3 regions of the Streptomyces sp. NPDC057694 genome follow, and region 3 is predicted to be linked to each of the others. Evidence: riboswitches for the same ligand, from Rfam matches in the RefSeq annotation. Region 3 holds a riboswitch; each other region holds the start of a gene.
The links. A riboswitch is a leader RNA that binds a small molecule or an ion and turns the genes downstream of it on or off. The one in region 3 is predicted to bind thiamine pyrophosphate.
Positions count from the first base shown of each region.

Region 1: it holds a riboswitch for thiamine pyrophosphate, as region 3 does, so the genes downstream of both, thiO (glycine oxidase ThiO) here and ACFVDP_RS15445 (thiamine ABC transporter substrate binding subunit) in region 3, are expected to answer to the same signal.
Region 2: it holds a riboswitch for thiamine pyrophosphate, as region 3 does, so the genes downstream of both, thiC (phosphomethylpyrimidine synthase ThiC) here and ACFVDP_RS15445 (thiamine ABC transporter substrate binding subunit) in region 3, are expected to answer to the same signal.

Region 1 is NZ_JBHVIX010000031.1:55,419-58,685, reverse strand. It holds gene ACFVDP_RS39010 (thiazole synthase) at 1-237, opposite strand, end outside; gene thiS (sulfur carrier protein ThiS) at 245-445, opposite strand; gene thiO (glycine oxidase ThiO) at 442-1,644, opposite strand; TPP riboswitch at 1,642-1,755, opposite strand; gene ACFVDP_RS38995 (hypothetical protein) at 1,808-2,152, shown strand; gene ACFVDP_RS38990 (NAD(P)/FAD-dependent oxidoreductase) at 2,311-3,267, shown strand, end outside.
Region 2 is NZ_JBHVIX010000006.1:109,029-112,295, forward strand. It holds gene ACFVDP_RS16725 (SsgA family sporulation/cell division regulator) at 1-100, shown strand, start outside; gene ACFVDP_RS16730 (YibE/F family protein) at 170-1,525, opposite strand; TPP riboswitch at 1,597-1,753, shown strand; gene thiC (phosphomethylpyrimidine synthase ThiC) at 1,746-3,267, shown strand, end outside.
Region 3 is NZ_JBHVIX010000005.1:256,080-259,346, forward strand. It holds gene rlmN (23S rRNA (adenine(2503)-C(2))-methyltransferase RlmN) at 34-1,140, shown strand; TPP riboswitch at 1,184-1,289, shown strand; gene ACFVDP_RS15445 (thiamine ABC transporter substrate binding subunit) at 1,370-2,461, shown strand; gene ACFVDP_RS15450 (ABC transporter permease) at 2,437-3,267, shown strand, end outside.

The DNA.
Region 1 (3,267 bases), on a different contig from region 3:
GCCCGCGGTGAAGCAGCCCGCGGTGTTCGGCAGCACCCGGATGCCGAGCTTCTCCAGGACCGACAGGACCGAGCCGTGCACACCGGCGTCGACGCGCCGCATCGCCACCGTGGTCAGCTCGGTGCCGGAGGCGACCAGAGAGCGTTCGAGGACGTCGAGGCTCGGCGCCCCGCCCGTGCCCATGATCAGGCGCGAGGAGTAGGTGGTGCCGCCGAGGACGAAAGCGTCGTCAGCCATCAGTGAGTCAGCCTCCTTGGACGGCGGTGAGGACTTCGACGCGGTCTCCTTCGGAGAGCGCCGTGAGGGGCCATCGGGTGCGCGGCACGACGGTCTCGTTGAGCGCGGCGGCGACACCCGAGTGCGCGGTGGTGAGCGTGGCCACCAGGGCGCCGAGGGTGACCCCGGCGGCCACGGCGCGCGGCTCGCCGTTGACGGTGACGTTCATGCGGGCTGCTCCAGAGTGGCGGCGCTGAACCGCTTCGGGGTGAACGGACGTGCTTCTTCCGGGAGTTCACCGGTGACCAGGACGTGTGCCAGGGCGTCGCCGGTGACCGGTGTGAGCAGCACGCCGTTGCGGTGGTGGCCGGTGGCGAGGTGCAGGCCCGGCAGCGCGGTCGGGCCGAGCAGCGGGGCGTTGTCGGGGGAGGTCGGGCGCAGGCCCGCGCGGGTCTCCGTCAGCGGCAGTTCCGTGATGCCGGGGACGAGTTCGTGGGCGTCGCGCAGCAGCTCGTAGACGCCGCCCGCGGTGACCGTGGTGTCCCAGCCCAGCTCCTCGCTGGTCGCGCCGACGACCAGCTCGCCGTTCACGCGCGGCACCAGGTAGACGTGGCTGCCGCGGACCACGGCGCGCACCGTGCGGCTCAGGAACGGCGCGTACCGCCGGGGCACCGTGAGCCGCAGCACCTGGCCCTTGACCGGACGCACCGGCGGCAGCACCTCGTCGGGGACTCCCGCGAGCTGCCCGCTGCGGCTCCCGCCCGCCAGGACCACCTGACCGGCGGCGAGGTCCGTGCCGTCGGCCAGCGTGACGCCGCACGCCCGGTCCCGCACGACGCGGAGCCGGTCCGCCCACGCCCGGTGGAAGACCACGCCGGCCCGCTCACAGGCCGTCACCAGGGCGCTCGCGAGCCTTCTCGGGTCGATCTGGTGGTCGCCGTCGACCCGCAGGCCCCCGCGCACGCCCGGAGCGAGCATCGGCTCCAGGCGCCGGCAGTCGCGGCCCGACAGCCACTCCGAGTCGAGTCCCGACCTCTCTTGCAGCGCGTGCAGTTCCCGCAGGTGGGCCCGGTCGTCGGAGTCGAGCGCGACGGCGAGTGTGCCGCACGCGCGGTAGCCGAGGTCCTGGCCGGTGGCCTCGGACAGCTCGGCGGCGAACTCCGGGTAGCGGCGGGCCGAGGCGACGTTCAGGCCGAGCAGCGTCAGCTCGCCGTAGTGCAGTTCGGTGACGGCGGCCAGCATCCCGGCCGCGACCTGGGCGGCGCCGCCGCCCGGTTCGGGGTCCACGACCGCGACGGACAGACCGCGCTGCGCGGCCCGCCACGCGGTGACCAGACCGATGATGCCGCCCCCCACGACGAGGACGTCGGTGGCGGGGACCTTCTTTGAAGCGTTGGATTTCGATGCTTCGGGTGGCGTACGCGACATGGGCGTCCAGCCCCTCCCTTCGCCGGCATGACCCGGATCAGGTTCGTACGGTCGGAGGCCGTCCCAGCCTCCCTCTCAGCCCGCTGCGTACGGGCTCCCGCGAGTGCTTTACGGTGGCCACCCTAGCTCTTCCGTCCCCGCCCCAGTAAGGGAGCCCACGCCCGTGGCCCGCTCGCTCGACGGCCTCTTCCTCGCCCCTGTCGCCGACCAGGCGCCGGGCCAGGTGGGGACCCGGACCCGCTTCGCCTACCACGAGGAGGACGGCCGGATCTGGGCCGGCTACGAGGGCGGCGACATCGTCCGGGGCCACCTCGTCGGTACCCGCTCCGGCGACCGGCTCGACTTCCGCTACGTCCAGCTGAAGACCGACGGGTCCACCTCCTCGGGGCACTGCGTCTCCGCCGTGTCCGAGCTGCCCGACGGGCGGATACGGCTCGACGAGAGCTGGCAGTGGGAGTCGCAGGAGGGCCGCGGCACCAGCGTCGTCGAGGAGATCGCCCCCGCCTGACGGTTTCAAACCCGGTGACACGTGTGCAGGACGTCACGGAGTCCGAGTGGCCCGCTCCGCTGACTGACGCAAGATCAGGTGCCTAAGGTGATCCTGTGAGCGAGCAGAGCGGGAACACGGCTTCGGCGCAACGGCGCGTCGTCATCGTCGGCGCGGGCATGGCCGGAGTGCAGACGGCGGTGGCCCTGCGCGAACAGGGCTTCGCCGGCACGGTCACGCTGATCGGCGCCGAGCCCCACCAGCCCTACGACCGGCCGCCGCTGTCCAAGGCGGTGCTGCTGGGCAAGGCCGAGGGCTCCGCCTTCGACGTCGACTTCGAGGCGCTCGGCGTCACGCTGGAGCTGGGGCTCGAAGTCACCGGCCTGCGGCCCGGCGACCACGAGCTGGACACGGCCCGGGGCCCGGTCCCGTACGACGTACTGGTCGTCGCCACCGGCGCCGAACCGGTACGGCTGCCGGGCACGGAGGACCTTCCCGGAGTGCACCTGCTGCGCACCCTCGACGACGCCGAGCGGCTGCGGCCCGTCCTCGCCGAGCAGCACGACGTGGTGGTCGTCGGCGCGGGCTGGATCGGCGCCGAGTTCGCCACCGCCGCGCGCGAGGCGGGCTGCCGGGTCACCGTCGTGGAGGCGGCCGAGCGGCCTCTCGCGGGGACGCTGCCCGCCGAGGTCGCGGCCCCCATGGCGGCCTGGTACGCGGACTCCGGCACCGAACTGCGCACCCGCGCGCGGGTGGAGCGCGTCGAACCCGGGGCCGTGGTCCTGGACGACGGCACGCGCCTGCCCGCCGGAGCCGTCGTCGTCGGCATCGGGGCCCGCCCCGCCACCCGCTGGCTGGCCGGCTCCGGCATCGACCTGGGCGATCACCACGAGGTCGTCGCCGACGACCGTCTGCGCACGTCCGTGCCCGACGTCTACGCGGTGGGGGACTGCTCGTCGTTCCCCTCGGGGCGCTACGGGCAGCGGCTGATGGTCCACCACTGGGACAACGCACTGCAGGGCCCGCGCACCGTGGCAGCGAACATCATCGGCGAGACGCCCGCCGTCTACGACCCGGTGCCCTACTTCTGGTCCGAGCAGTTCGGCCGCTTCGTGCAGTACGCGGGCCACCACGAG
Region 2 (3,267 bases), on a different contig from region 3:
GCTGGTCCCGCTCGGCCATGAGCAGGCCCTCGCCGACTTCGAGGCCGACCTCGACGAGGCGCTCGACCGGATTCTGGCCGAGGAGCAGAGCGCCGGCTGACTCCCCATCGGCCCGGCGCGACATCGACGTAACGCTTCAGCAGTGCGGTGCACCCGAGCAGTTCCGCGCTCACGCCTTACGTCGTCGGCCTCTGCCCCCGCGTGCAGGAGCGGTTGTGGCAGGGGCCTGAGGGCCCGCGCGGTCGGCGGAGACCACGAGGGCGGCCAACGCGGTCGTCACCGGCACAGAGGCGACCAGGCCGATCGAGCCGACCAGCGTGCGGACGATCTCCTCGGCCACCAGCTCGCTGTTGGCCACGTCCGACACGCTGCTCTGCGCGATCGAGAACAGCAGCAGCAGCGGCAGCGCCGCGCCCGCGTACGCCAGGACCAGGGTGTTCACGACCGACGCGATGTGGTCGCGGCCGATCCGGATGCCCGCGCGGTACAGCCCCCGCCAGCCCATCGAGGGGTTGGCCTCGTGCAGTTCCCAGACCGCCGACGTCTGGGTGACGGTCACGTCGTCGAGCACCCCGAGCGAGCCGATGATGACGCCCGCCAGCAGCAGGCCGCTCATGTCGATGTGCGGATACAGGCCATGGATCAGGCCGGTGTTGTCGTCCGTGTTGCCGGTCAGCGCGGCCCAGCCGATGAACAGCGAGCCGAGCAGGCCGATGAGCACGAGTGAGACCAGGGTGCCCAGGACGGCGACGGAGGTTCTGGCCGACAGACCGTGGCACATGTACAGCGCGATCAGCATGATGGCACTGGCTCCGACGACCGCCACCACCAGGGGATTCGAACCCTGGAGGATCGCGGGCAGGATGAAGAACGTCAGCACCATGAAGCTGACCGCGAGCGCGACCAGCGCCATGACGCCCCGCAGACGCCCGACCAGCACCACGGCCAGGGCGAAGATGCCGGCCAGCAGCACCATCGGGATCTTGCGGTTCACATCGGTGACCGAGTACTGCAGATTCTCCGGGGCGTCCGGCGCGTAGGCGACGATCACCTTCTGGCCCTCGTGCAGCTGCCGTGGCGAGTCCGGCTGGACGACCTCCGTGAACGTACGGCCCTTGTCCTTGCCGGTGGCGATGCGGATCGTCGCGTTCTCGCAGGTGCCGCGGGCCTGTTGCTGCGCGGCGGAGCCCTCGGCCGTCGAGGTGTCGCCGGTCGGGGTGTCCCCCGAGGCGTTCACGGACGCGCAGGAGACCTTGTCGACCTTGGTCACCGTGGCCTGCTGCGTCTGCCGGTCGAAGCCGACTCCGGTGCGCTCGTGGGGCGGGGCGCCGCCGGGCCACAGCACCGCCAGACCGACCACCACCGCCACCGAGAAGGGGATCAGGACCGCCGCGATGACCTTCCGCAGATGCCTGGAGACGGGCGCGGCCGGGCCATGGCTGTGGGAGTGGCCGTGCCCTCCCCCGGACGGGCCGTGTCCGTGGGGAGGTTGGGGCGGAGGAGGCGGCTGCTGGGTGGTGGTCACCGACCGATCATCGCAAGAACGACAGGGGCCCTCTGTTCAACGCGTCCGAAGGGGCGCTAGCGTGGAGGCACCTTTGCACACGCGGGAGCTCGGAGCACCGGGCTGAGAGGGCGCTGACCTTCGTCGCAGGACCTGTTTCACGTGAAACAGGCAGGACGAAGACGGCTGCGTCGACCGCCGAACCTGTTACCGGGTAATGCCGGCGTAGGGAGTAGGTCTCATGACCACAACGGACGCACGCACGCCTGCCTCCAACCAGGGTGAGAACCCTGACGAGGCCGGGAAGTCCATCGGCTGGCACAAGGGATATGTGACGGGCCCCGCGGGCTCGCGCCCCGATCTCAAGGTGCCGGTCCGTCAGGTGCATCTCACCAACGGGGAGTCGGTCACGCTGTACGACACCTCCGGCCCGTACACCGATCCGACCGTCGACACCGATGTCCGCCGGGGTCTCGCACCCCTCCGGGAGAACTGGATCATCGCCCGCGGCGACACCGAGGAGTACGCGGGACGCCCCGTCCGCCCCGAGGACGACGGCATCAAGCACACCTCACCGCGCGGCGGACTGCTCCGGAGCGGAGCGACTGATCTGCGCAACCTCGACGCGGTCTTCCCCGGCCGCCCGCGCCAGCCGCGCCGCGGCCGCGACGGACAGGCCGTGACCCAACTCGCGTACGCACGACGGGGCGAGATCACCCCGGAGATGGAGTTCGTGGCCCTCCGGGAGAACGTCGAGCCCGAGGTCGTCCGCGAGGAGATCGCGGCGGGCCGCGCGGTGCTGCCCGCCAACGTGAACCACCCGGAGATCGAGCCGATGATCATCGGCAAGCGGTTCCTGGTGAAGGTCAACGCCAACATCGGCAACTCCGCGGTGACCTCGTCCATCGAGGAGGAGGTGGACAAGATGACGTGGGCGACCCGTTGGGGCGCCGACACCGTCATGGACCTCTCCACCGGCCGCAACATCCACACCACGCGCGAGTGGGTGCTGCGCAACTCCCCCGTCCCCATCGGCACCGTGCCGCTCTACCAGGCCCTCGAAAAGGTCGACGGCAGGGCCGAGGAACTGACCTGGGACATCTACAAGGACACGGTGATCGAGCAGGCCGAGCAGGGCGTCGACTACATGACGGTTCACGCCGGTGTCCGTCTCCCGTACGTCCCGCTGACCGCCAACCGCAAGACCGGCATCGTCTCGCGCGGTGGTTCGATCATGGCCGCCTGGTGCCTCGCGCACCACAGGGAGAGCTTCCTCTACGAGCACTTCGAGGAGCTGTGCGAGATCCTCGCGGCGTACGACGTCACGTACTCGCTCGGCGACGGTCTGCGCCCCGGCTCCATCGCGGACGCCAACGACGAGGCGCAGTTCGCGGAGCTGCGCACGCTCGGTGAGCTGAATACGATCGCCAAGCGGCTGGGCGTGCAGACGATGATCGAGGGGCCGGGCCATGTCCCGATGCACAAGATCAAGGAGAACATCGACCTCCAGCAGGAGATCTGCGAGGAGGCGCCGTTCTACACGCTCGGCCCGCTGACCACGGACGTCGCCCCGGCGTACGACCACATCACGTCCGGGATCGGTGCCGCGATGATCGCCTGGTGGGGCACGGCGATGCTCTGCTACGTCACGCCCAAGGAGCACCTGGGCCTGCCGAACCGGGACGACGTGAAGACCGGCGTCATCACGTACAAGATCGCGGCGCACGCGGCCGACCTCGCCAAGGGGCACCCGGGCGCGCAGG
Region 3 (3,267 bases):
TCACGCCCATCCATCTGCGACACTGGTACAGCCATGCCTAAGCCCGGAGAACTCACCTTTGTCGCCCCCCGCGGAGCCAAGAAGCCGCCGCGGCACCTCGCCGATATGACTCCTGCGGAGCGGAAGGAGGCTGTCGCTGCTGTTGGCGAGAAGCCGTTCCGTGCCAAGCAGCTGTCGGCGCACTACTTCGCGCGGTACGCGCACGACCCCGAGCAGTGGACCGACATTCCCGCCGCGTCGCGGGAGAAGCTGCGGGAAGCGCTGCTGCCCGAGCTGATGTCCGTCGTGCGGCATCTGTCGACCGACCAGGACACCACGCGCAAGACGCTGTGGCGGCTGTTCGACGGGACGCTCGTCGAGTCGGTCCTCATGCGGTATCCGGACCGGGTGACGATGTGTATCTCGTCGCAGGCCGGGTGCGGGATGAACTGTCCGTTCTGTGCCACCGGGCAGGCCGGTCTCGACCGGAACCTGTCGACCGGTGAGATCGTGCACCAGATCGTGGACGGGATGCGGGCGCTCAGGGACGGGGAGATCCCCGGTGGGCCGGCCCGGCTCAGCAACATCGTGTTCATGGGGATGGGGGAGCCGCTCGCCAATTACAAGCGGGTCGTCCAGTCCATTCGCGCGCTCACCGATCCCGAGCCGGACGGGCTCGGGCTGAGCCAGCGCGGCATCACCGTGTCGACCGTGGGACTCGTGCCCGCCATCCACCGCTTCTCCGACGAGGGCTTCAAGTGCCGCCTCGCCATCTCGCTGCACGCGCCTGACGACGAGCTGCGCGACACCCTCGTACCGGTCAACACCCGGTGGAAGGTCCGCGAGGTGCTCGACGCCGGGTGGGAGTACGCCGCCAAGTCCGGGCGCCGGCTGTCCATCGAGTACGCGCTCATCCGGGACATCAACGACCAGGCGTGGCGCGGTGACCGGCTCGGCCGGCTGCTCCGTGGCAAGCCGGTGCACGTCAACCTCATTCCGCTGAACCCGACACCCGGGTCGAAGTGGACGGCGTCGCGGCCCGAGGACGAGAAGGCGTTCGTCGAGGCGATCGCCGCCCACGGCGTGCCCGTGACCGTGCGCGACACCCGTGGCCAGGAGATCGACGGGGCGTGTGGTCAGCTCGCGGCGACCGAGCGGTAGCCTGGCAGCCGTACGTCGTACGTACACTCGTCGAAACATCTTCATATTCCGACAGGGGAGCGCCACAGCGCTGAGAGTGCGGTAATGACCGCAGACCCTCTGAACCTTGCCCAGGTCATTCTGGGTAGGAAGTTCGGTCACCACTCAAGCTGTTGCGCCCTGCCCTGGGACCGTCGAGGTCCCGGGGCAGGGCCGCGTCTCTTCCTGGACACCCCCAGGAGGAAATCTAGTGAGCAAGAAGACCTATCCGCTCGCGGCCGTCGCCGTGGCCGTGGGGCTCGGCCTGGTCACGCTGTCCGCGTGCGGGTCGTCCTCGGACACCGCGGGCTCGGGCGGCGACTCCAAGACCGTCACGCTCGTCAGCCACGACTCGTGGGCCGTCTCCAAGAGCGTGCTCGCCGACTTCGAGAAGTCGTCCGGGTACCAGGTGAAGGTCCTCAAGGACGGCGACGCCGGAGAGGCCGTCAACAAGGCCATCCTGTCCAAGGGCAATCCGCAGGGCGACGTCTTCTTCGGCGTCGACAACACCCTGCTCTCGCGCGCCCTCGACAACGGCGTCTTCGCCTCCTACAAGGCCAAGGGCCTGAGCGAGGTGAAGGAGCAGTACCAGCTCGACGCCCAGAAGAACCGGGTCACGCCGATCGACACCGGCGACATCTGCGTCAACTACGACAAGAAGTACTTCGAGCAGCACCACCTGACGCCGCCGTCGTCCTTCGCCGACCTGACGAAGCCCGAGTACAAGGACCTGCTCGTCACCGAGAACGCGTCCACCTCGTCGCCCGGCCTCGGCTTCCTGCTCGGCTCCGCCGCGAGTTACGGCGACGACGGCTGGCAGGGCTACTGGAAGAAGCTCAAGGCCAACGGCGTGAAGGTCGTCGACGGCTGGGAGCAGGCCTACAACGAGGAGTTCAGCGGGAGCGCCGGCGGCAAGAAGGCGGGCGGTGAGCGGCCGCTCGTCGTGAGTTACGCGTCGTCGCCGCCGGTCGAGGCCATCTACTCCGACCCGCAGCCGAAGACCTCGCCGGTCGGGGTGGCGAAGGGGACCTGCTTCCAGCAGATCGAGTTCGCCGGGCTGCTCGACGGCGCGAAGAACGAGAAAGGCGGGCAGGCGCTCATCGACTTCCTGATCTCCAAGAAGTTCCAGGAGGACATGCCGCTCAACATGTTCGTCGACCCGGTGACGAAGAACGCCACCGCGCCCGCCGCGTACACCAAGTACGCGGTCCCGGTCGACGACGCCGAGACGATGGCGCCGCGCAAGATCGCCGAAAACCGTGACGACTGGGTCAAGGCGTGGACCTCGCTCGTACTGAAGTAGGAGGCGGCCGGAAGGCGTCCCACGGGAACGCGGCGCGGCTGGGCCTGATGGTCCTGCCCGTCGTGTTCTTCGCGGTCTTCTTCGCCTGGCCCGTCGTCGCGATCGTCCAGCGCGGGCTGCACGTCGACGGCGGCTGGCAGTTCGGGCGGATCACCGAGGTGCTCGGGCAGTCCGACATCCGGCACGTGCTGTGGTTCACCGTGTGGCAGGCGCTCGCGTCGACCGCGCTCACGCTGCTGATCGCGCTGCCGGGAGCCTATGTCTTCGCGCGCCTCGACTTCCCCGGCAAGCAGCTGCTGCGGGCGGTGGTGACCGTGCCGTTCGTGCTGCCGACCGTGGTCGTCGGCACCGCCTTCCTCGCCCTCCTCGGGCAGGGCGGCCTGCTCGACGAGCTGTGGGGGGTGCGGCTCGACACCACGGTGTGGGCGATCCTGCTCGCGCACGTCTTCTTCAACTACGCGGTCGTCGTACGCACCGTGGGCGGCCTGTGGGCGCAGCTCGACCCGCGTCAGGAGGAGGCCGCGCGGATGCTCGGCGCCTCGCGCCTCGCCGCCTGGCGGAGGGTCACGCTGCCCGCGCTCGGGCCCGCCGTGGCCGCCGCCGCGCTGATGGTCTTCCTGTTCACCTTCACCTCGTTCGGCGTCGTGCAGATCCTCGGCGGGCCCGGGTTCTCGACGCTGGAGGTCGAGATCTACCGGCAGACCGCGCAGATCTTCGACCTGCCGACCGCCGCCGTGCTCACCCTGGTGCAGTTCGCCGCCGTCGGCCTGATCCTCGCTCTGCACGCCTGGACCGTGCGCCGCCGG